2 regions of the Marinobacter sp. UBA2498 genome follow, and region 2 is predicted to be linked to the other one. Evidence: riboswitches for the same ligand, from Rfam matches in the RefSeq annotation. Region 2 holds a riboswitch; the other holds the start of a gene.
What was found. A riboswitch is a leader RNA that binds a small molecule or an ion and turns the genes downstream of it on or off. The one in region 2 is predicted to bind glycine.
Positions count from the first base shown of each region.

Region 1 (7,473 bases), on a different contig from region 2:
CGTTCCCCATGGTGCTGGATGAGCTGGCCAGCGTGGACATCAGCCAGATGCCCTCGCTGCTGGAGCGGTTACGCAAGCAGGGCTTCAACCTGTTCTCTGCCGCCACTCATAGCGCCAGCGCGGAAGTGATTTACCTGATCGGCCGACACCTGGAAGTAGGGCAGATGCGCACCGCGAAGCCTTACAGCCCGCAACGTACCCTGGTGTTCTGGGGTGGAGCGGAGGGCTTTACCAACGGCGAGGCCATGAGCCACTGGGCTGATCAGACCCAGGCTAGCCTGATGGAGCAGGTGGATGAGTAAACGGTTCAGCACCCTGGATACCACCCGGCTGCTGTTCGAGCACCCGAAGATCCTGTTCCGGATGATCGAACGGATGGACCGGAACGAAGCCCGGTATATCCGTGAGAGCGATCTGGTGGCCGAGGTGATGGACTATACCCGCACCCTTGGCAACGCCGACCGGGATCGGGTGCGTTTTGCGCTGAATACCGACAATCTGTTCCGCAGCGGCCTGGTGATCGACATCATCAAGGCCGAAGGTGAGCGGCGCCTGGTGTTTCAGGATGCCCTGATCAACCTGATGCGTGCCTGCAACGCGTCGCTGTACCAGGAACTGACGGATGCTCGGCTTCGCGGCCATCTTGTAACCCTTCGGGACGTGCGCAATCGGCTCGAGACCAGCTCTTTCAGCGACGCCGATCCGGACTACACCGAACTGAGGGATGATCTGAACGAGCGGGTGAGCCAGCTCATCGGTTTGCTGCGCCAGAATGTCCTGCGCATGCAGACCATCAGTGCGCAGCTTGCGGATCTCTCCGGCGACGCCAGCCGGGCGCCCCAGAAATTCCTTGAGTTCCGCCAGAACCTGTTTGAGCAGATCGTTACCCTGTACGAGCGCCACATCAAGCCGACCCTGGTGTTTTTGAACCCGGATACGCGGCTGCCGGATGGCAGCAACCTGTTCGAAACCCTGGAAGCGATGGTGCGGTTGCTGGAAAATCACGGCGATCACAGCCTGGCAGATCAGTTGTTCCGTTCCTCCATTAGTTTGAACGCCCTGTACAAACCCATTCAGGCGGTGGCCCAGGAGGTGGAGCACTTCCTGCGCAAGACGCGCCAGGGCATGGTCCAGTACAACGCCATGGAGCATTTCTACGGCAAGCTGCAGGAACTCAAGGGGGAAACCGAGACCCTCAGCCTGAAACGAAAATGGCTGGAAGGTGGAGACTTTGCCCGCAGCACCGGTTTTCTGATCGGCCTTCGGGCCCAGCAACGACCGAAACACTACGCCTTCGGTGAATCGTCCAGCTACTACCAGCTGTTGTTCAGCGAACTGGAGCTGCGCCTGAACGACCTCCGACGCAAGGCTGAAGTGCCGGTTCTGCAGCAAGTGGATGGCAGTGGTCGCCATACCCGGATTGATGTCCAGCGCATCAACCAGCTGTATCAATGGCTGGAAACCCTGGAGCTGCGGCCAACAACCGATCTGGTACGTGAGCTTCACGGGCGCCTGGACGGGTTTATCCCCGGCTATCGCTTCCCGGACCTGCTGGCGGCGTTGAACCGGCTGGTAAACTCGCCCCCCGAGGGCTTGCAGGTGGTGACTACCAATCGCTTCCGAATCCTCGATCAGTCATCCGACAGTGAACAGTTTGTCTACCGAAAGCGTCGCCTGGAGCAACAGAATGTCTGAATTTGAAGAAATCCTCCCGGCCCACAGCGCCGCAATCTACCGGGAATTCCAGGCCGGCCGGGTGATTGTGCGTGATGTGTGGGACGGCAACCGCTCCGAGTTGCGTGCCAATCCGCTCTACAACCTGCTTTATAACCATCTGTCCCATTTCCGGACCTTCTATGAGCACCTGGGCAGTGAGCTGGTGTTCAACGAAACCGGCGCGTTTTTCTTTCTCAAGGAAAGCAGCGAAGAGGAGAACGAAGAGCACGATGAGAACGCCTTCCGGGTGCAGGTAATCCTGCTGCTGATCGGGCGTTATTTCGCACGCAGCGGTCGGGATCTTGAATACCTTGGCCGGCCCGATGCCGGGTTGAATGAGCAAGACCTCTCTTCCCTGGCTAGCGATGAGGAATATCAGGAAATTCTGCGTGCAGCCCGTTTTGAAAAGGGCGTGCCGGAAGCGCTGGATTACCTGGAAAAACGCCATCTGCTGTTTCGCGCGGGTGCGGGGCGCTGTTTCCTGAGTTCGGCGGGGCTGTATTTTCTGCAGGAGCTGGTTCGGGAGTTTGAACAAGGGTAGTGTTTTCCTGATCAGAAGCTGGTCAGGAATTCTTCAACTTTGTTTGCCGGCATGGGCTTGGCATAGAGAAAACCCTGAGCGAGATCACAACCCAGTTCGGTGACCAATTGGGCCTGTTCATCCGTCTCAACACCTTCGACCAGCACGCTTAGGCCCAGGCTGTGGCCAACGGTAACCATTGCCTCCATGATGGCCATATCGGCGCTGTTCTGCATCGCATGTTGCAGAAAGCTCCTGTCGATTTTTATTCCGCAAACCGGGAGTTTTCGGAGATAGACAAGAGAGGAGTGTCCGGTACCGAAGTCATCAATCGAAATGTGCACACCCGCCTGTTTCAGTTTTTCCAGTTGTTTTGTCTGGCTTTCATCGGTGCCGAAAACCTCGTTCTCAGTCAGCTCCACCCCAAGCTGGTTAGGCTGAAGATTGTAACGTTCCACTGTTTCGAGAATATGGCTCGCAAGGTGTGGATTGGTGAGCTGTCGTCCCGACAGGTTGATATCAACCCGCAGGTTTTTCAGAGGGGTATCCTGCCATGCGTCGAGCTGCTTGCAGGCTGCTTCGATTACCCATTCGCCTATCCGGTTGATGAGGCCAGACTTTTCAGCCACGGGAATGAAAATGGCTGGTGAAACTGCCCGGGATTGACCGTGAAAACAACGAAGAAGCGCCTCGCAGGAGTCGCATGTGCGATCCGCGAGGCTGATCTGGGGCTGGAAAAACAATTCGAGGCCATCGTTATTCAAGGCGTCTCTGAGCAGGTTGGTGATTTCCTGATAACTGACCAGCCTGTCATTGATATCCGGGGTGTAGAAGCACACGCCGTTCTTGCCGGTTTCTTTGGCCTGATACATGGCGGCGTCTGCATTGCCCATCAGCTCAGCCACGGTGGTTCCGTTGTGCGGAAAAAGGCTCACGCCAAAGCTGGCGGTAACCTGGTAGCAGTCGCCTTCCAGATGAACTCTGTGTTCCAGAGCGTCTATCAACCGACAAACAAGTTCATGAATACCTTCAGGGCCTTCGAAATCGAAGATCAGCAAGACAAACTCGTCTCCGCCAAAGCGGCTCAACAGGTCTCCGCCTCGAAGTTCGCCCCTCAGGGTTTCGGCCACCGCTTTCAGGAGACTGTCACCATGATGGTGGCCACGGGTATCGTTGATGATTTTGAAATTGTCCAGATCGATAAAAACGACCGCTAATTCCTGTTGCAGGCGATCAGCCTCATCCAGTCGGCTCGACAACTCGGCTTCCATGAAATGCCGGTTGGGTAATCCCGTCAGGTCGTCAAAACTCGCGCGCCGATAAAGCTCGTCTCTGGCTTGTTTCTGCTCTTCGAGGCTTATGTCGATGCAGAACATCTCACAGGCCCCGCTTTCCTGTTTGATCATCACATGGCTTGAGTAAACGGGAACCAGATGTCCTTCTTTGTGTTTCAGTTCAAGTTCGTCGGAGGGAATGCTGATGTTTTTTTCAAGCCAATTGCGGTGCGCGTCGATCACAGCGTTGCGCATGTGATCGGGGATGATCAGGTCCTCCAATAACTGTCCGAGCGCTTCCTCGTGCGAATAGCCATAAAGGCGTGTGCTTGCCTCGTTCCAATATATTACCCGCCGGTACCTGTCATAGCCCTGGACAGCCACCATGGGCAGACTTTCTATCAGTTCGTAAAACCTGTTTTCACTGTCTTCGGTAGCCGATCGAATTCCCTGTCTCATATCCATTGCGGGTCAGCATCCTTTTGGTTAGCGATGAACGCACCGCAAAGCGATGATGCAATAAAGTGAGAATAGTTCGGGATCCCGGGGTTATCTAGTTGATTTACTGATCGGTAGGGCGGTGCTGTCTTTAGAGCGGCGTTGCAGTCTGCTCTGCGGTTTCCTGCTCCAGCTCTTGCTCCAGCCTGGCGATACAGCGATCGAATGCCCGGCTGATCCTGGTCTGGTCCTTGATCATGGCAAGCCGTGGCCATGTGGCCTGTTCACCGAGATTGATATACATCTCGAGATCTTCAGGGGTCGGGTTGGAGAGGACCTTTCGGTAAAGGGACGCCCTGGGCGGGAAATGGATGTTGATGTCCCCGAGGTATTGCTGACTGGTCATGGCGTAGGCCTGCTCGATGAGTGGCCGTGGCTTCTGCTGGGTGCGGGTGGGGGAGACGGAGATATTCAGAGTTCGGCCACTGTGCTCATAGGCTTCCTTGAAACTGACGTTGCCCAGATTGTGGTGGAGATGCTCCTGAAGTTGGCGCGGATCCATGGCATGGCCCGCCCTCAAGCCTTCCGTGACGCCGAGCCAGCGGAACGCATTCAGGTGAATCCGTTCCGGATGGTTAAAGAACTCTGCCAGTTCCTTGTCGTTCCGTGTGCAGATGGCACCCGGCACGATGGCACCCATGCTGGAGCCTGCCATGACATCCGGCAGCAGATCCTGTCGCCAGAGCGCCCGGGTAACACCGATATGGTAAATACCAAAGGCCGCACCCCCGCTGAGCATCAGGGCTGGCCGACCATAGACCCGCTCGGCGTCCTGAAACATCTTCAGTTTTCGGGCGGTTGTCACCTCCGGAATAGGGTGGTCGCAAATGAATTCCATGGACGTCTCGACGGCATCCAGGAATTCACCCACCAATCGGTTGGTGCCGCTGCGCGCCACCGTGTACAGGTCGGGATTGGATAATTCGCCCAGGTGACGGTATAGGCTCTCCTGAAGTATCCGGATCAGTCGCCGTGTGTCGCCATTCTGCCGGCAATGGTCCATGAGGCCCATGTGCTTGCGCATCAGGCTTTCATGCAGCATCCCGGTCTCTTCCTGCTCGCGCCAGGCCAGCAGCCCGTCCAGGTCATCGAGCGCGGTAGCGGCCTCGCACCACTGCTCGTAGTCGTGGGCCTGTTCCAGTTGCTGCTGGAGCTGTTTGCGGGTCTTCGAGGCGTGTTTCATGGCTTTTACCTTAACCCATACGGCCCAAGCTGTGCAGAGGCCGGTTTCCTGGCTCCGGGTTATTTGCTATGTTTAGGCCCGTGGGTTGGGTTTTATTACCAATCAGACATGTCTGCGGGAGAGACTGAATCCCTTGCGATCAGCGCCGAAGGAGCAACTGCCCCGGAAACTCTCAGGCAAAAGGACCGCTGACATGAATACTTTCCGAAGAGCTGTCGACAATCGCGTCAGTCGGCACACCGAAGGAGCAAACGACCGTTTTCGTTAAAACGGCTCGTGAATCTCTCAGGTCCCGTGACGGAAGGGGTGCTTTCTGCCATTTCGAGCAGGGAGGAAACCCTTGGCGCTCACGGAGATTGGAATGAAGCGAATCGCAGTAATTGGCGGTGGTATCACTGGTATTACCACGGCCTACACCCTTGCCAAGCGCGGGCTTGACGTTACGGTTTACGAGAAGCATCGCTATGCGGCGATGGAAACCTCCTTCGCCAACGGTGGACAGCTCTCTGCTTCCAACGCAGAGGTCTGGAACAACTGGCAGACCGTGATGAAGGGCATCAAGTGGATGTCCCGCCGGGATGCGCCACTGCTGGTCAATCCCAAGCCGTCCTGGCACAAGCTGAGCTGGTTCGCCGAGTTCATTGCCGCCATTCCCCAGTATGAAAAGAACACCACGGAAACTGCACGCCTGGCCATTGCTGCCCGTGACCACCTGTTTGCCTGGGCGCAGGAAGAAGGCATCGATTTCGACCTGAAGAAGCAGGGTATCCTGCACATCTACCGGGACAAGGCCGGGTTTGATCACGCTGAAAAAGTATCGCGCCTGCTGGCGGCTGGTGGCCTTGAGCGCCGGTCGGTGACCCCGGAGGAAATGAAATCCATCGAGCCGACCCTGGCCGGCAACTATTACGGCGGGTTTTTCACAGAGAGTGACTCCACCGGTGATATTCACAAGTTCACCAATGGACTGGCGGATGCCATCAAGCGGCTGGGCGTAAAAACCTGTTACGGCCACACGGTGACCGAGCTGAGCGCCGATGAGCGCAATGCCTGGGTGACCGCTCACGATGGCACCGAACAGTCCCGGGACACATTTGACGGCGTGGTGATCTGTGCCGGCGTCGGCAGTCGCGGACTCGCGAAAAAGCTGGGTGACCGGGTGAATATCTATCCGGTTAAGGGTTACTCAATTACCGTGGAGCTGGACGACGAAGCCTCGCAAAAGGCGGCACCGACCGTGAGTTTGCTCGACGATGCCACCAAGATCGTCACCAGTCGCCTGGGCGATGGCCGTTTCCGGGTTGCCGGTACCGCCGAGTTCAGCGGTTACAACCGCGATATCAAGGACGACCGCATCCGCCCGCTCACCCGTTGGGTTGAGCAGTGCTTTCCCGGAGTCTGTACTCGCAAGGTAGTGCCCTGGGCCGGCTTGCGGCCAATGCTGCCGAACATGATGCCAAGGGTTGGGCCAGGTCGCCTGCCGACCGTGTTCTACAACACCGGTCACGGTCACCTGGGCTGGACGCTCTCTGCGATTACCGCTGAGTTGGTCGCTGAGAGCGTTACCGGGGATAGCCGGTAATCTCGCGGATTTTCCGGTACAGGGGTTGAAGCTGAGGGTACATCTTCAGATAAACCTCGGAATACAGCCGCTGGTAAAGAGCCCGGGTTTCTTCGTTGGGATGAAAAACGTCGCCAACCCGGGTCATCTTCGCCACGGCGGTGTCGAAATCCGGATGCAGCCCTAGCCCGACAGCGGCATCAATGGCGGCGCCGAGCCCGGAGGTCTCATAGGTGTGAGGCCTCTCGGCCGGCAGCCCGAGCACATCGGCGGTGAGTTGCATCGCCGCATCGCTCTGTGAGCCACCGCCGGCCACTCGCAATTTCCTGATCTTCACGCCGCTTCGCTTCTCGATTTTTTCCTTTCCTTCCCTGAGCGCGTAGGCCAGACCTTCGAGGATGGCGCGATAAATGTGGGAACGGGTGTGAACGTCCCCGAACCCGATGATCGAGCCTTTCGCTTCCGGCCCCGGCTGGCGCACGCCGGGTGACCAGTAGGGCTGAAGCATCAGGCCCATGGATCCTGGTGGCACTGCCTTGACCAGTTCATCGAACAGCGCTTCCGGCTCGATACCTCGTTCCTCGGCCAGTTTCTGTTCTCTCAGCCCGAACTCCCGCTTGAACCAGCTCACCATCCAGAAACCCCGGTAGATCATGACCTCCGTCGAGTAATGGCCGGGCAACGCAGACGGATAGGGCGGCATCAGCCGGATCGGTTCGAC
Region 1 covers NZ_DDOI01000047.1:50,277-57,749, reverse strand. Annotated here, with positions in the region: partial or broken gene B2W52_RS05630 (hypothetical protein) at 1-302, shown strand, start outside; gene B2W52_RS05625 (hypothetical protein) at 295-1,695, shown strand; gene B2W52_RS05620 (condensin complex protein MksE) at 1,688-2,257, shown strand; gene B2W52_RS05615 (putative bifunctional diguanylate cyclase/phosphodiesterase) at 2,269-3,975, opposite strand; gene B2W52_RS05610 (DUF3336 domain-containing protein) at 4,100-5,191, opposite strand; glycine riboswitch at 5,297-5,389, shown strand; gene B2W52_RS05605 (D-amino acid dehydrogenase) at 5,553-6,773, shown strand; partial or broken gene B2W52_RS05600 (FGGY-family carbohydrate kinase) at 6,754-7,473, opposite strand, start outside.
Region 1: it holds a riboswitch for glycine, as region 2 does, so the genes downstream of both, B2W52_RS05605 (D-amino acid dehydrogenase) here and B2W52_RS01040 (trimeric intracellular cation channel family protein) in region 2, are expected to answer to the same signal.

Region 2 (14,547 bases):
CGATGATGCCGGGGTAGTCTTCCGGTTGGGCCAGGCGCTTCATCGGCACGGCGTTGCGGAAGGCTTCCAGGAGTTTCTCGGGGTTCGGAGCGGTTTCCGCCACGCCCTTGAGCAGCGCGGTGTCGGTGGGGCCGGGGCAGACCACGTTAAGGCAGATGTTTTTGGTGGCCAGTTCCCGCGCCACGGTCTTGCTGAAGCCCACCAGGCCGGCCTTGCAGGCGGCGTAGACGGATTCGCCGGAGGAGCCCACCCGGGCCGCGTCGGAGGCCACGTTGATGACCTTGCCACCACCGGCAGCGATCATTTTCGGCAGCACCACGTGGTGCATGTTGAGGGCGCCGGTGAGGTTCACTGCAATCAGCTGGTCCCAGAGCTTGGGCTCGGTTTTCAGGAACGGCATGAAGCGGTCGAAACCGGCGTTGTTGACCAGCACCGTGGGCACGCCCAGATCGCTTTCGATAGCCGCCACCGTCTCGGTAATAGCCGCATAATTGGTGATATCGGCGGCGTAGGCGCGGGCCTTGCCACCGGCTTCGGTGATCAGGTCCACCGTGGCCTGGGCTGTGGCTTCGTCACGGTCCAGAACCGCAACCAGGCTGCCTTCTTCGGCGAAGCGCAGGGATACGGCGCGGCCGATGCCGCCACCACCACCGGTAACAATGACTGTTTTTCCGTTAAGACCTTTCATCGGTTGTTCTCCTGTTGCTCAGAGTAATGGGTCGGGTCAGGCGCGTTTGGCCGGCTCCAGGCGCACTTCTTTCGCCTGTTCCCGCAGTTTGAATTTCTGGATCTTGCCGGAGGCGGTGCGAGGCATGGCCTCGATCACTTCCAGATATTCCGGCAGGTAGTTTTTGGACAGTTGCTGATCGGTCAGATAGGCCTTGACCTGGTCCAGGGTCAGATCGGTGGCGTTCTCGTCGAGGGTGACGTAGGCGCACAGGCGCTCACCCAGGCGTTCGTCCGGGCAGCCCACCAGGGCGACATCGACAATACCGGGGAACTTGTAGAGCAGGTTCTCCACCTCCACGACCGGAATGTTCTCACCGCCCCGGATGACCACATCCTTGGTGCGGCCGGTGATGCGGATGTAGCCGTCCTTGTCTATGCGTGCAAGGTCCCCGGTATTGAACCAACCGGCTTCGTCCACGCCATAGAGTTCGGGGCGCTTGAGGTAGCCGACAAACAGGCTGGAGCCCCGAACCAGCAGGCTGCCTTCCTCACCGGCAGGCAGTTCGTTGCCCTGGAAGTCGGTGACTTTCACTTCCATGAAGGGCAGGGCCTTGCCGTCGGACTGGCTGGCACGTTCGGCGGGATCTTCCGGGCAGGTCATGGTGACCGCGCCGTTTTCGGTCATGCCCCACGCCGAGACAATCTTTGCCTTCAGAACCTTGCCGGCCTGTTCCACCACGGCACTTGGGATGGGGGCGCCGGCTGAGACAAAGATCCGCAGGGAATCCAGTTCGCCCTCGTGCTTGGGTGCGGTTTTCACCAGATCCGCCAGGAACGGTGTGGCGGCCATGGTGAAGGCCGGCTTCTCGGCGGCAATCACCTTGCAGACGTAGTCTGCGTCCCAGATGTCCTGGAGGATGGCGGTGGTGCCCAGGTAAATGGGCATCATGATGCCGTACATGAAGCCGGTCTGGTGGGCCACCGGGGAGGCCATTAACACCTTGTCGTCCGAGCTCAGGTGCAGGCGGTCGGCGTAAGGACGCACATTGGAAAACAGGGTGTTGGAGGAGTGCATGACCCCCTTGGGTTCGCCGGTGGTACCGGAGGTGTAAAGGATCTGGATGGCGTCGTCGGCGGTGAGTTGGCGCTCGGCAAACAGGGCCTTGGTGTCTTGCTTTTCTTCCCAGGGGGTCTCCGTGAGACGTTGTTCAAAGCTACGCTCGCCCTCTCCCCCGATGACCAGCAGGGTTTCGAGATCCGGCAGCTCCCCCCGAATACCGTCAATCATGGCCTCGTAGTCAAAGCCACGAAAGACCTTTGGTATTACCAGCAGTTTGGCCTCGCCATGCTTGAGCATGAAGCGCAGTTCCCGCTCCCGGAAAATAGGCATGAGCGGATTCAGAATCGCGCCGATGCGCATGCAGGCCAGATGCAGGGCGGTGGTCTGCCACCAGTTCGGTAGCTGGCAGGCCACCACGTCGCCTTTACCGATGCCCATGCCGGCCAGGCCGGCCGCCATGCGGGTGACTTTGTTATTGAGTTGCCGATAAGTGAGGGCGGTGCGGGTGTCGCTGGTGACCTGGTAGCCGACGATGGCTTCCCGGTCTGGAGTGCTGGCGACTGCCTGATCCAGGTAGTCGGTAATGAGTTTGTCGTTCCAGGCGCCGCTTTCCAGCATGGCGTCACGGCGTTCCGGATTGAGAGTGATGCCTGTATCCATCTGATTCACCTGTTGTGTCCGGTTTGTTTTTGTTGGGTGGCCAGCCCGCATAAGCAGGTCGTTGCCTTGTCAGTTTCAACATACGCCTTCTCAAAATAATATGTCAATATGTTGCCTTAAAAAATATTCGGGTGTAGCCTCTAGAAATCGGACAAATAGTCCTACATGGGCTTCATGAAGAAGTAATAAGAAAAAATCTGTTAGCGGAGATGGTTATGGAATACAGCAATATATTGCTTGAAAAGCACGACGCTGTGGCCCTGGTCAGACTCAACCGACCAGAGGTCTACAACGCGTTGAACAACGCGCTGATGAACGAACTGACTTCCGCTCTGGAAGTCCTGGAAGCGGATGAGGCCATCCGCGCCGTTGTCATTACCGGCAACGAGAAAGCCTTTGCCGCCGGCGCGGATATTGCCGAAGTCCATGCCCTGGACTTTTCCCGGGCCTACCGTGAGCGCTTCATCTCCGCCAATTGGGAAACCGTGACCCGATGCCGAAAGCCGGTGATTGCCGCGGTGGCCGGCCTGGCACTCGGCGGTGGCTGTGAACTGGCGATGATGTGTGACCTACTGATTGCCGCCGATAACGCCCGCTTCGGCCAGCCGGAAGTGAAGATTGGCACCCTGCCCGGAGCCGGTGGTACCCAGCGGCTGGCCCGGGCCATTGGCAAGGCCAAGACTATGGACCTGTGCCTGACCGGTCGAATGATGGATGCGCAGGAAGCTGAGCGCAGTGGTCTGGTCAGCCGGGTCGTGCCAACTGACGATCTGCTTGATACGGCCATGGCGGTAGCAGGGGAAATCGCCGGCTATTCGCAGATGGCCACCATGATCAACAAGGATGCGGTTAATCAGGCGTTCGAGACCCCTTTGAGAGCGGGCGTTGAATACGAACGCCGGCTGCTGTGGTCCAGTTTTTCCAGCGAGGATCGAAGCGAGGGTATGACTGCTTTTCTCGAGAAACGTCAGCCCCAGTGGAAGCACCGTTAACCTTTACAAGCTCAGGAGCGATTATGGATATTCATTTCACCCCCGAAGAGCTGGCTTTCCGCAGTGAGGTGCGGGCGTTTCTGGGACAGAATCTGCCGGCCGACCTTGCAGAGAATGTCCGTCTGGGCCGTCGACTTGCCAAAGAGGATCATCAGCGCTGGCAGAAGATTCTTAACCAGAAGGGTTGGTATGCCGTCAACTGGCCGGTCGAGCATGGCGGTACCGACTGGTCCGTGGTGCAGAAGCACATTTTTGACGAGGAGTGCGCCGCCGCTGGAGCGCCCAGATTGGTGGCGTTCGGCGTCAACATGGTGGCACCGGTAATCATCAAGTTCGGCACCCAGACCCAGAAGGATTACTACCTGCCGCGGATTCTGCGCAGCGAGGACTGGTGGTGCCAGGGCTATTCCGAGCCCGGCGCCGGCTCCGACCTGGCCAGCCTGAAAACCCGCGCCGAGCGGGATGGCGATCATTACCTGGTCAACGGTCAAAAGACCTGGACCACCCTGGGCCAACATGCCAACCGGATCTTCTGCCTGGTTCGCACCGATCCTTCCGCCAAGAAGCAGGAGGGCATCTCCTTCCTGCTGATCGACATGGATACGCCAGGCATTACTGTGCGCCCGATTATCACCCTGGATGGTGAACACGAGGTCAACGAGGTGTTCTTCGACAACGTTCGGGTGCCGGTTGAAAACCTGGTTGGTGAGGAGAACAAGGGCTGGACCTGTGCCAAGTATCTGCTCACCCACGAGCGTACTGGCCAGGCCGGTATCGGCCAGTCAAAAGCGGCGCTGTCACACCTCAAGCAGATTGCCAGTGCCGAGACGGTGGCCGGCCAATCAAGGATTGACGATCCCCTGTTTCGCGCCCGGATCGCCGAGTTGGAAATGCGCCTGATGGCGGTGGAGATGAGCACCCTTCGCATTCTGGCCGCCACCCGCGATGGTGGGGTGCCAGGGGCGGAGAGCTCGTTGCTGAAGATCCAGGGTTCGGAGATCCGCCAGGCGATTACAGACCTGATGCGCAAGGCACTCGGGCCGAACGCGCTGCCGTTCCTGGAACCGGAGCTGGAATCGGAGCTGAAGCCGCGGCCGCAGCAAAAGGATTACAGCGCGTCGCCGGCCAGCCAGTACTTTAATCTGCGCAAGCTGTCTATCTACGGCGGGTCCAACGAAATTCAGAAGAACATCATCGCCAAGCTGGTTCTGGAACTGTAGGAGGGGACTATGAATTTTGAACTGAACGAAGAGCAACAGATGCTGGCGGATACGGTCGAGCGTCTGGTCCGCAATACCTACAGTTTTGAGCAGCGTGAAGTATTTTACCAAAGCCCCCGGGGTTACAGCCCGGAGTTCTGGCGCCAGTTGTCAGAGCTGGGCATTACCTCGGTGCCCATCGCTGCCGAGTACGAAGGCTTTGGCGGCACCGGCGTGGAAAACATGCTGGTGATGAAGGAGCTCGGCCGGGGCCTGTGTCTTGAGCCGTACCTGCATTCCCAGATTTATGCTGCCGGCCTGGTTGAGCAACTGGGTTCCGCCGAACAGCGGCAGTCGATTCTGCCGGCAGTGGCGGCAGGCGAGCGTCTGTTGACGGTGGCCGACGAGGAAGCAGGTAGCCACTACCATCCGGAGGCGATTGAATGCCAGGCGGTGCCCTGTGAACGGGGCTGGCGTCTGAGCGGCCGCAAGCGGGTAGTGATCGGCGGCGAGCTTGCCCACACCATTCTGGTCGCTGCCCGGATGAGTGATGGTGAAGGCGTAAGCCTGTTTCTGCTGGACCCGGGGGCTGAGGGTGTTTCGCGCACCGGCTACCCCTGCATAGACGGCCCAAGGGCCTGTGATCTTGCACTGGCGGATGTCTATGTTGAGGCGGATAGCCTGCTCGGGCCGGCGGGTAAGGCCGCGCCTGCGCTGGCCTATCAGCGTGGCCGTGCGGTTGCCGCGCAGTGCGCCGAGGCGGTGGGCAGTATGGAGGAGGCCTTCCGGCTGACTCTGGACTATCTGAAAACGCGCCAGCAGTTCGGCTCACCGATTGGCCGCTTTCAGGCGCTCCAGCACCGGATGGCGGAAATGCGCGGCGAACTTGAGCTGGCGCGCTCCATGACCATTCTTGCAGCCTGTGTGGCAGACGACCCGGATTCGGAAAGTCGCAGCCGACGGCTTGCTGCTGCCAAGTTCACCGTGGCCCGGGCGTCGCAGCTGATTGCCGAGCAGTCTGTCCAGTTGCACGGCGGTATTGGTATGACCTGGGAATATTCACTGGCCCACCACGCCAAGCGCCTGTTGATGCTGACTCATCAGTTCGGGGATGACGACTTCCACCTCGGACAGTATTCGGCCCTGCTGGAAGTGCCCCGGCAGGCTTCACAGCAGTTGGCCTGACCACCCGCCCCAAGACAAGATCAACAAACGGAGACAACCAACATGGCCAACCAAGCAAGTTTCAACTGGGAAGACCCGCTGTTGCTGGACCAGCAACTGACCGAAGACGAGCGTATGGTGCGCGAGAGTGCTCGCCAGTTTGCCGAAAGTAAGCTCCGGCCCCGGGTGCTGGAAGCCTTCCGCAACGAACAGACCGACCCGGAGATATTCCGGGAAATGGGCGAGACAGGCCTGCTGGGATGTACCATTCCCGAGCAATACGGCGGTAGCGGCCTGAATTACGTGTGTTATGGCCTGATCGCTCGCGAGGTGGAGCGGGTGGATTCCGGTTACCTGTCCATGATGAGTGTGCAGTCATCTCTGGTGATGGTGCCCATCTACGAATTCGGTAATGAGGAAACCCGCCAGAAGTATCTGCCCAAACTCGCTTCCGGAGAATGGATCGGGTGTTTCGGGTTGACCGAACCAGACCATGGCTCCGATCCTGGCAACATGGCGACCCGCGCCCGCAAGGTGGACAGCGGTTACCGCCTGACCGGCAGCAAGGTGTGGATTACCAACAGCCCAATCGCTGATGTGTTCGTGGTCTGGGCCAAGGACGACGACGGCGCAATTCGCGGCTTTGTGCTTGAGAAAGGCTGGGAGGGCCTGAGTGCCCCGGCCATTCACGGCAAGGTAGGGCTGCGGGCCTCGATCACCGGTGAAATCGTGATGGACGGCGTCTTTGTGCCGGAAGAAAACGCCTTCCCGGACGTGCGAGGGCTGAAGGGGCCGTTCACCTGCCTGAACTCCGCCCGCTACGGTATTTCCTGGGGTGCTCTGGGTGCCGCCGAAGATTGCTGGCACACCGCTCGCCAGTATGTGCTGGACCGCAAGCAGTTCGGTCGGCCGCTGGCGGCCAACCAGCTGATCCAGAAAAAGCTGGCAGATATGCAGACCGACATCACCCTGGCCCTGCAAGGCTGCCTGCGTCTTGGTCGGATGAAGGATGAGGGCACGGCTGCCGTCGAGATCACTTCGATCATGAAGCGCAATTCCTGCGGCAAGGCCCTGGATGTTGCCCGCCTGGCCAGGGATATGCTCGGGGGGAACGGAATCAGTGATGAATTCGGGGTGGCGCGACATCTGGTGAATCTGGAAGTGGTGAATACCTATGAAGGCACTCACGATGTGCACGCTCTGATTCTGGGTCGAGCCCAGACCGGGATTCAGGCGTTCTTTTAATCATTCTCATCCAGGATTGCCGGTATTGCAGGGTCTGGTCTTTGGGCAGTCCTGCACTAAAATGAGCGTTGGCCTGCTTTTTTGCACCAGGTCAGGGCGAACCCGGGATGCGACGACATCCCGACCTGGTGTGATTGTGCAAAGTGCACAGGTCAGGTGTCATCCACTCTCTCAAATCATGGTCGTGAGGACCACATGGCACAGACGTTGCCATCTTTCTCTCGTGTTTTCATCAAAGAGAGACAAGGCTATGACCTCACAAGTAACCCCTCAGGAACAGGACTATCCGCTCAGCCCGGTGCCGATGGCTCAGCGTCGCAGTATCTGGTCCATGGGCCTGGTTCTGCTTGGCTTCACCTTTTTCACCGCCACCATGTGGGCGGGCGGCAGTATCGGTGTTGCATTCGATTTTTCAACGATGCTGCTGGTGCTGGCAGCCGGTAACCTTTTGTTGGGTGCTTATGCCGCTATTCTCGGATATATCGCTGCCAAATCGGGGCTGAATACGGCACTGATGTCCCGCTTTACCTTCGGTGAGCTGGGTAGCAAACTCTCCGACTTCATCCTGGGCTTTACCCAGATCGGCTGGTACGCCTGGGGTACGGCTACCATGGCCATTCTCCTGGTCAAGCTGACGGGCTTGCCCGAGAGCTGGACCACGCCGCTGATGGTGGTGTTCGGTTTCGGCTTCTGCATTACCGCGTTCATTGGTTATAAGGGGCTGGAAATGCTGTCCCGCTTTGCGGTGCCGGCGATGATTATTTTGGTAGCGGTGAGTATGACAATCGCCACCTCGGACGCCGGTGGATTTTCGGGATTACTCGCCATTACCCCCTCAGACGAAATGACCGTAGCTGCTGCTATTACCATGGTGTTCGGCACTTTCGTAAGTGGAGGCACCCAGGCTACCAACTGGACCCGTTTTGCCAAATCCGGAAAAACGGCGGTCATTGCGACCCTACTGGCGTTCTGCCTCGGTAATGGATTGATGACGCTGATTGGCGCCTTTGGTGCTCTGGTTTACCAGCAGGCGGATATCGTCGACATCATGGTGGCGCAGGGGCTGGCGACCCTGGGTATTCTCATGCTCTTCCTGAATCTTTGGACAACGCAGGATAATACCGTATACAACTTTGCCGTGGCCGGCTGCAATATGATTCGGACCCGCCGGCGCAAGCTGGTCACAGTGGGCGGTGCCGCTATCGGTACAGTGCTGGCTGTTCTGGGTATGTATGAATGGCTTATCCCGTTCCTTGTGTTGCTTGGAACCTTCATCCCGCCCATTGGCGGCGTCATCATGGCCAGTTATTTCATCGGCTACAAACGCGAGTATCCGTCACTCGAAACGGCGACTCTGCCCGCGTTCAACGTTCCCGGGCTGGCGGCCTATGCCATAGGCTCGGCAGCGGCCTATACCTCGCCATGGATCGCGCCGATTGTTGGCGTACTGGTTGCCGCGGCCAGTTATGGTGTAGTGCTTGTGGTCAGTGAGGCTGTGCGTGATCGCCGGGCCCAGGTTCTGGGAGCGGTGTAAATGGCCCTGACGTGCCGGGACATTCCGGAACTCCCTGGCCTCGGGGCCATCCATCTGCGGGGTGGGAGTTCCGGCGCAGACAACACGGTACGCTGGCCTTATCTGGCGGAGAACCGGTCTTTCAGCAACTGGGTCAGGGGTGGCGAGCTGGTATTTGTCACCGGTATCAGCCGCCACCGCAGCCCGGCCAATCTGGCCGAGTGCCTCTATGAAGGTCGGGACTGCGGTATATCGGGGCTGGTTGTGCTGACCGGCGATGCCTACATCGGGCAGCTACCGGCCATGTTAAGTCGTCTGGCGGATGAGCTGGCCATGCCGTTGTTTGAGCAGCCTTACTCGCTGCCAATGGTGGATGTGACCGAAACCATCGCCCGGGCGATTGTCGCATCGGAGCGGTCGCAAGAGCCCCGGGAAGGCGGGCTGGCGGAGGCGCTGATAGCCGGTATCGGCAGTCATCAGCTCGAAGGACTTATCCGGCAGTACCTGCCTGAGGTGGAAGCCGGGTTGCTGGACAGTAGTCGAGATCTCCTGGAGGTATGGCTTCAGGAGCGTGGAAACCAGTGCGCCATGGCTGAAGCCCTTGGCTGCCATAGAAATACCATCCGGAACCGGATGAATCGGTTGGTCGCGGAGATGCCTCCGGAGTCTGAACCGAATGAATATTTCAAAACCCTGGTGCTGGCCCATCTGTTGTCGCGGCCATGATTCAAGCCAGCGGAAAATCTGTGTGGAGATGTTATGAGTGAAAATCTGAACGCTATTACCAATGCTCGGTTGCAGGGCCGTGAGGGGTTATTCCGGCTGACCATCACCGATGGAAAATTCAGCAGTGTCACGGCGCAGGATGCGACTGAAAGCGTTGCCGAGAACCAGCTGGACGCCGGCGGAAATCTGGTCGCTCCTCCTTTCGTGGAGCCGCACATCCACCTGGATGCGGCCATGACCGCCGGCGAGCCACGCTGGAACCAGAGTGGTACCTTGTTTGAAGGTATCGAGTGTTGGTCTGAGCGCAAAGCCAGCCTGACTCACGACGACGTGATCGGTCGGGCCGAACAGACGTTGAAGCTGTTTGCCGATAACGGCATTCAGCACGTCCGCACCCACGTGGACGTGACGGACCCCAAGCTGACAGGGCTGAAGGCCATGCTGGAAGTGCGTGAGCGTATGGCTGACACAGTAGACCTGCAGATTGTCGCTTTTCCCCAGGAAGGTCTCTGGTCATTTCCCCAGGGCAAGGAGCTGATGGAAGAGGCGGTTCGTCTGGGGGCCGATGTGGTCGGTGGCATTCCCCATTTCGAATTCACTCGAGATTACGGCGTTGAATCGGTTCAATGGCTGGTGGCGTTGGCCCACAAAAACGACCTTCTCGTAGACGTGCATTGCGACGAGATCGACGATCCCGAATCCCGATTCCTGGAAGTGCTCGCTGCCGAGGCGCTCAAGCTGGATTATGGCTCACGGGTCACCGCCAGCCATACCTGTGCCATGGGCTCGTACAACGACCATTACTGCAGCCGGCTGTTCCGCCTGTTGAAGAAATCCGGCCTGCGCTTCCTGTCGATGCCCACCGAAAGCCTGCACCTGCAGGGCCGCTTCGATGGTTATCCGAAACGTCGTGGCCTGACCCGGGTTCCGGAACTGCTGGATGCGGGACTGAAGGTGGCCTTCGGCCAGGATTCCATCCGCGATCCCTGGTATCCACTGGGCAACGGCAACATGCTCCGTACCCTGGACGTAGGCCTGCACGCCTGCCACATGCTGGGCATGGGTTGGATTGATCGGTCGCTGGAGCTGATCACCGACAACGGTGCTGCAGCATTGGATCTGGACGAATACGGCATCGAGGAGGGACTTCCGGCTCGCTGTGTTGTTCTGCAGGGGCAGTCGCCCTACGAGGTGCTGTTGGGCCAGTTGCCGGTTGCCGCGTCTATTCGTGATGGCCGTGTTCTGATAAACCGGCAGGGTTGATGCCCGTTGAAGTAGAAGCTACAGATTCCCCGGTTTGCTAACCGGGGAATCTGCTCAACTACTCTGGTGTTCAGCGTAGCGACTTCAGGGCCGTTGCCCATTTCGCCATTTCGTCCAGCATGGCATTGGCAGAGCCGGTGTGATGCTCGGCAGGGAGGAAGTTGCGCTGGTCATCCAGTTTCTCCCACGGCATCTGCACCATTACTCCTTCCACCATCGGCATCATTTTCAGCGTAGTAACCAGCTGCTTGGCAACCTGGGCTGAACGGAGTCCACCGGAAACACCGCCGTAGCTGACAAACCCGCAAGGCTTATAGTTCCACTCGTTGTAGACGTAGTTCAACGCGTTCGTGAACGATGGCGGCGGGCAAAAATTGTACTCGGGAATGACGAAGACGTAGGCATCTGCCTTATTTACGCTCGCTGACCAGGCTTTGGTGTGCTCATGCTCATATTTCTGCATGCGAGGATGGTTTGTAGTTTCATGGGGTGTCCTTAGATAGCGGCCACAAGCCGTCGAAGGCTGCTTAGTGAATCCGTGTAGGAATGTCTGCTTGGAAAAGCAGCATAAAGGGCGCCTCTTCAAAAAGATAACGGAGTAACCAGTAAGAATTAGTCAAAAATTCTGAGCCTATCAGCCCGCCGCCTCGCTCGACGTTAGCTTCCTATCTCTCTATAATGCCCGGTCTCGCAGGAGAGTGGGCCGTTGGCCCCGCCGAAGGCGCAAACTCCCATAAACGCTCAGGCACAGGTACTGCGAGCATCATCTAACGCCGTCTGGAGAGCGACTGCCACCGCAGTCCACCGAAGGGGCAAGCAGAGCCAGGCTCTGTAAACTCTCAGGTATCAGGGACAGGGGGAGAGGCCACAGAAACTCAGGAGTCCTGTGTGCTGACCTCTATCTATATGATTGCCATTACCGCCGAAGCCATGTCGGGAGCCCTCACCGCCGGGCGGAGGAACATGGATCTGTTTGGTGTCGCTGTAATTGCGTTTTTTACCGCCCTTGGTGGCGGAACTGTCCGGGACATTCTTCTGGGTAATTTCCCAGTCACCTGGACCCAGCACCCTCGCTATATCTACATGACCATTACCGGTGGCCTGGTCACCATCGTGATTGCGCGCTTCATGCGGCATCTGCATCAGTTGTTTCTGGTTCTGGATGCCATAGGTCTGGTGGCTTTTACGGTTATTGGCTGCAATGTCGCGCTCAAGCTGGGCTATGACACCGTGGTGGTGGTCATGGCCGGCATCACAACAGGGATCTTTGGCGGTATCATCCGGGATATCTTATGTAACCGCACCCCGCAGGTGCTGCGCCACGAACTCTACGCCAGCGTTTCACTGATGGTGGCTTTCCTGTACCTGACCTTGCTTCGCCAAGGGGTGGGCGAGAATGTCACTCTTTTGGCCGCTTTCAGTCTCGGGCTGCTTCTGCGTATGGCGGCCATTCGCTGGGGGTTGTCGTTGCCAGTATTCAGCTATTCGCAGACACGCTGGGAATGAGCGCGATGTGGGTTTGAGAAAGCCCTCGAATTGTGGGCATGGTCTAGCCTCAGACCTTTTCATCGTTTCATTTCCTCGTGAACTGAGCTAACGTAGCTTGCTAAGATTTTTCCTTTTTCAGAGTCGCTGAGTTTCAAAATGAAAACCGGTTTTTACTTCATCCATTCCGTTTTATCAGCGGCGGCATTTCTGGCTGCCGGGCCTCGCCGTATTTGCCATTCCTTTCGCTGAATTCGTCGAATCCCTCGTCGAATTCGGCGAAACCCTCTGAACACATCCCCTAACTGAACCTTGCCTTGCGGGCCTATAGGAGTCGGTATGTCCGAACGTCCAGCTATTTATGTCTTAGAACAGGATTTTGATCGTTTATCTGCGATGTTGGAGAAACAGCTACATGGCACTGAAACAGCCGAAGCGCTTGCGCTCGAGCTTGATAGAGCAACTCTGGTTGATGCCGAAAAGCTGCCTTCCGGCACCGTCACCATGAATTCTCTGGTCCATTTTAAAAATGAGAGTAACGACGCCGAGTACACGAAGAGACTCGTGTACTCGACCCCGCGAGACGGAAGCGAGGAGTGTGTATCCGTCCTGGCTCCGGCGGGTGCAGCCTTGCTGGGTCTTCGGGTAGGCGATCGTATTGATTGGCCTTTGGCTGGAAAGAACCAGCTGCGTCTGAAAATTATCCATGTGACTCACGCAAACTGAACGAGGAAGATGCATGCACCAGAAAGCCCCCCTTGACCAGCTGTATGAGCAGGTCGTCCTGAGAAATCCCGCGGAACCTGAATTTCATCAGGCCGTTCTGGAAGTTCTCGACTCGCTGGCGCCGGTGATTGCCAAGCATCCCGAGTATAAGGAAGCGAAGCTCCTTGAGCGTATTTGCGAACCAGAGCGGCAAATCATTTTCAGGGTCCCCTGGGTGGATGACTCTGGTACCGTGCAGATCAACCGGGGGTTTCGCGTTGAATTCAACTCGGCCCTTGGGCCCTACAAGGGGGGCTTGCGGTTCCATCCTTCCGTCAATCTGGGCGTGGTGAAATTTCTGGGTTTCGAGCAGATCTTCAAGAACTCTCTGAGCGGTATGCCGATCGGCGGAGGCAAGGGTGGTTCCGACTTTGATCCCAAGGGCCGATCTGACAATGAGATCATGCGGTTTTGCCAATCCTTCATGACCGAACTGTATCGGCATATTGGCGAGTACACCGACGTGCCAGCAGGCGACATCGGCGTAGGAGCCAGGGAGATTGGTTTTCTGTTCGGGCAATACAAGCGCCTCACCAACCGTTACGAATCTGGCGTGCTGACTGGTAAGGGCCTCGGATGGGGCGGTGCTCGTGTGCGCAAGGAAGCGACAGGTTACGGAACGGTTTATTTTGTCCGGGAGATGCTGGCGGCTCAAGGTTCCGATCTGGAGGGCAAGGACGTGGTAGTTTCCGGCTCCGGGAACGTCGCAATTTATGCGATGGAGAAGGTTCAGCAGTTTGGGGGCAGGGTGATCGCCTGCTCCGATTCCAGTGGCTACGTTTACGACCCGGCCGGAATCGATGTTGGGCTGGTTCGCCAGATCAAAGAGACGGAACGCGGCCGAATCAGCGATTATGCCGCCCGGCGGCAGAATGGAAGCGATTACGTGCGCGGGGCGTCCATTTGGGAACTGTCCTGTCAGGTAGCCCTGCCGTGCGCCACTCAGAACGAGGTGACCGGGGGCGACGCGAAGGCGTTGATTCGCAATGGCGTCCTGGCGGTTGCTGAAGGTGCCAATATGCCGTGCACTCCAGACGCGGTGAAGTTGTTCCGCGACGCCGGCATTTTATTTGGTCCTGCAAAAGCGGCTAATGCCGGTGGCGTGGCTACCAGCGCGCTGGAAATGCAGCAGAACGCCTCCCGGGACTCCTGGAGTTTCGATTACAGCGAACACCGCCTTAAGGACATCATGATCGAAATTCACCGCTCCTGTTTTGAAACCGCTGAAGAATACGGCCGGCCGGGAGACTACGTATTTGGCGCCAATACCACAGGCTTTTGCCGGGTTGCTGATGCGATGCTGGCGTTTGGGGTTATTTAAATAGTCTGGAGGCGCCTTCTGTTCGTGTAGCGCAGGCCTGCCCTTTGCCGAGGCGGGACTAAACGGGGTATTCATTAATTCAGAGGTAGCATGACTTCAGTATCGAGATCCGGAGTCTTTTTACTATCCGCAGCGTTCTCCGCAGTTTTTATGGGAACGATCGGTGCCATTTCGGTCTATGCGGGGGTGGGGGCCGAGACGGTTACCTTCTATAGGCTCTTCATTGGGGCCGTTTTGGTGGCGGTTTATCTGCTGGCAACCAGGCAACACAGCAAGATCTTTATGTGGCCCGGTATGAAGGTGTTGGTAACCGGTGCTTTCCTGGCGGGTTTCGTGATGTTTTACATCCTGGCAATGGATTACACCAGTATGGCGAACGCTGTTTTGGTGCTTTATCTGGCACCAGTGACGGCCTCTGTGGCGGCTCATTTCTTTCTCGGAGAGCGCCTCACCTCGGCCAGTGTTGGATTGGTCGGATTCGCGCT
Region 2 covers NZ_DDOI01000011.1:5,709-20,255, reverse strand. Annotated here, with positions in the region: gene B2W52_RS01090 (SDR family NAD(P)-dependent oxidoreductase) at 1-688, opposite strand, end outside; gene B2W52_RS01085 (AMP-binding protein) at 725-2,389, opposite strand; gene B2W52_RS01080 (enoyl-CoA hydratase) at 2,605-3,381, shown strand; gene B2W52_RS01075 (acyl-CoA dehydrogenase family protein) at 3,405-4,601, shown strand; gene B2W52_RS01070 (acyl-CoA dehydrogenase family protein) at 4,611-5,765, shown strand; gene B2W52_RS01065 (acyl-CoA dehydrogenase) at 5,808-6,989, shown strand; gene codB (cytosine permease) at 7,240-8,523, shown strand; gene B2W52_RS01055 (PucR family transcriptional regulator) at 8,524-9,228, shown strand; gene codA (cytosine deaminase) at 9,262-10,491, shown strand; gene B2W52_RS01045 (NADPH-dependent FMN reductase) at 10,562-10,954, opposite strand; glycine riboswitch at 11,173-11,258, shown strand; glycine riboswitch at 11,259-11,357, shown strand; gene B2W52_RS01040 (trimeric intracellular cation channel family protein) at 11,398-11,997, shown strand; gene rnk (nucleoside diphosphate kinase regulator) at 12,316-12,702, shown strand; gene gdhA (NADP-specific glutamate dehydrogenase) at 12,716-14,062, shown strand; gene B2W52_RS01025 (EamA family transporter) at 14,153-14,547, shown strand, end outside.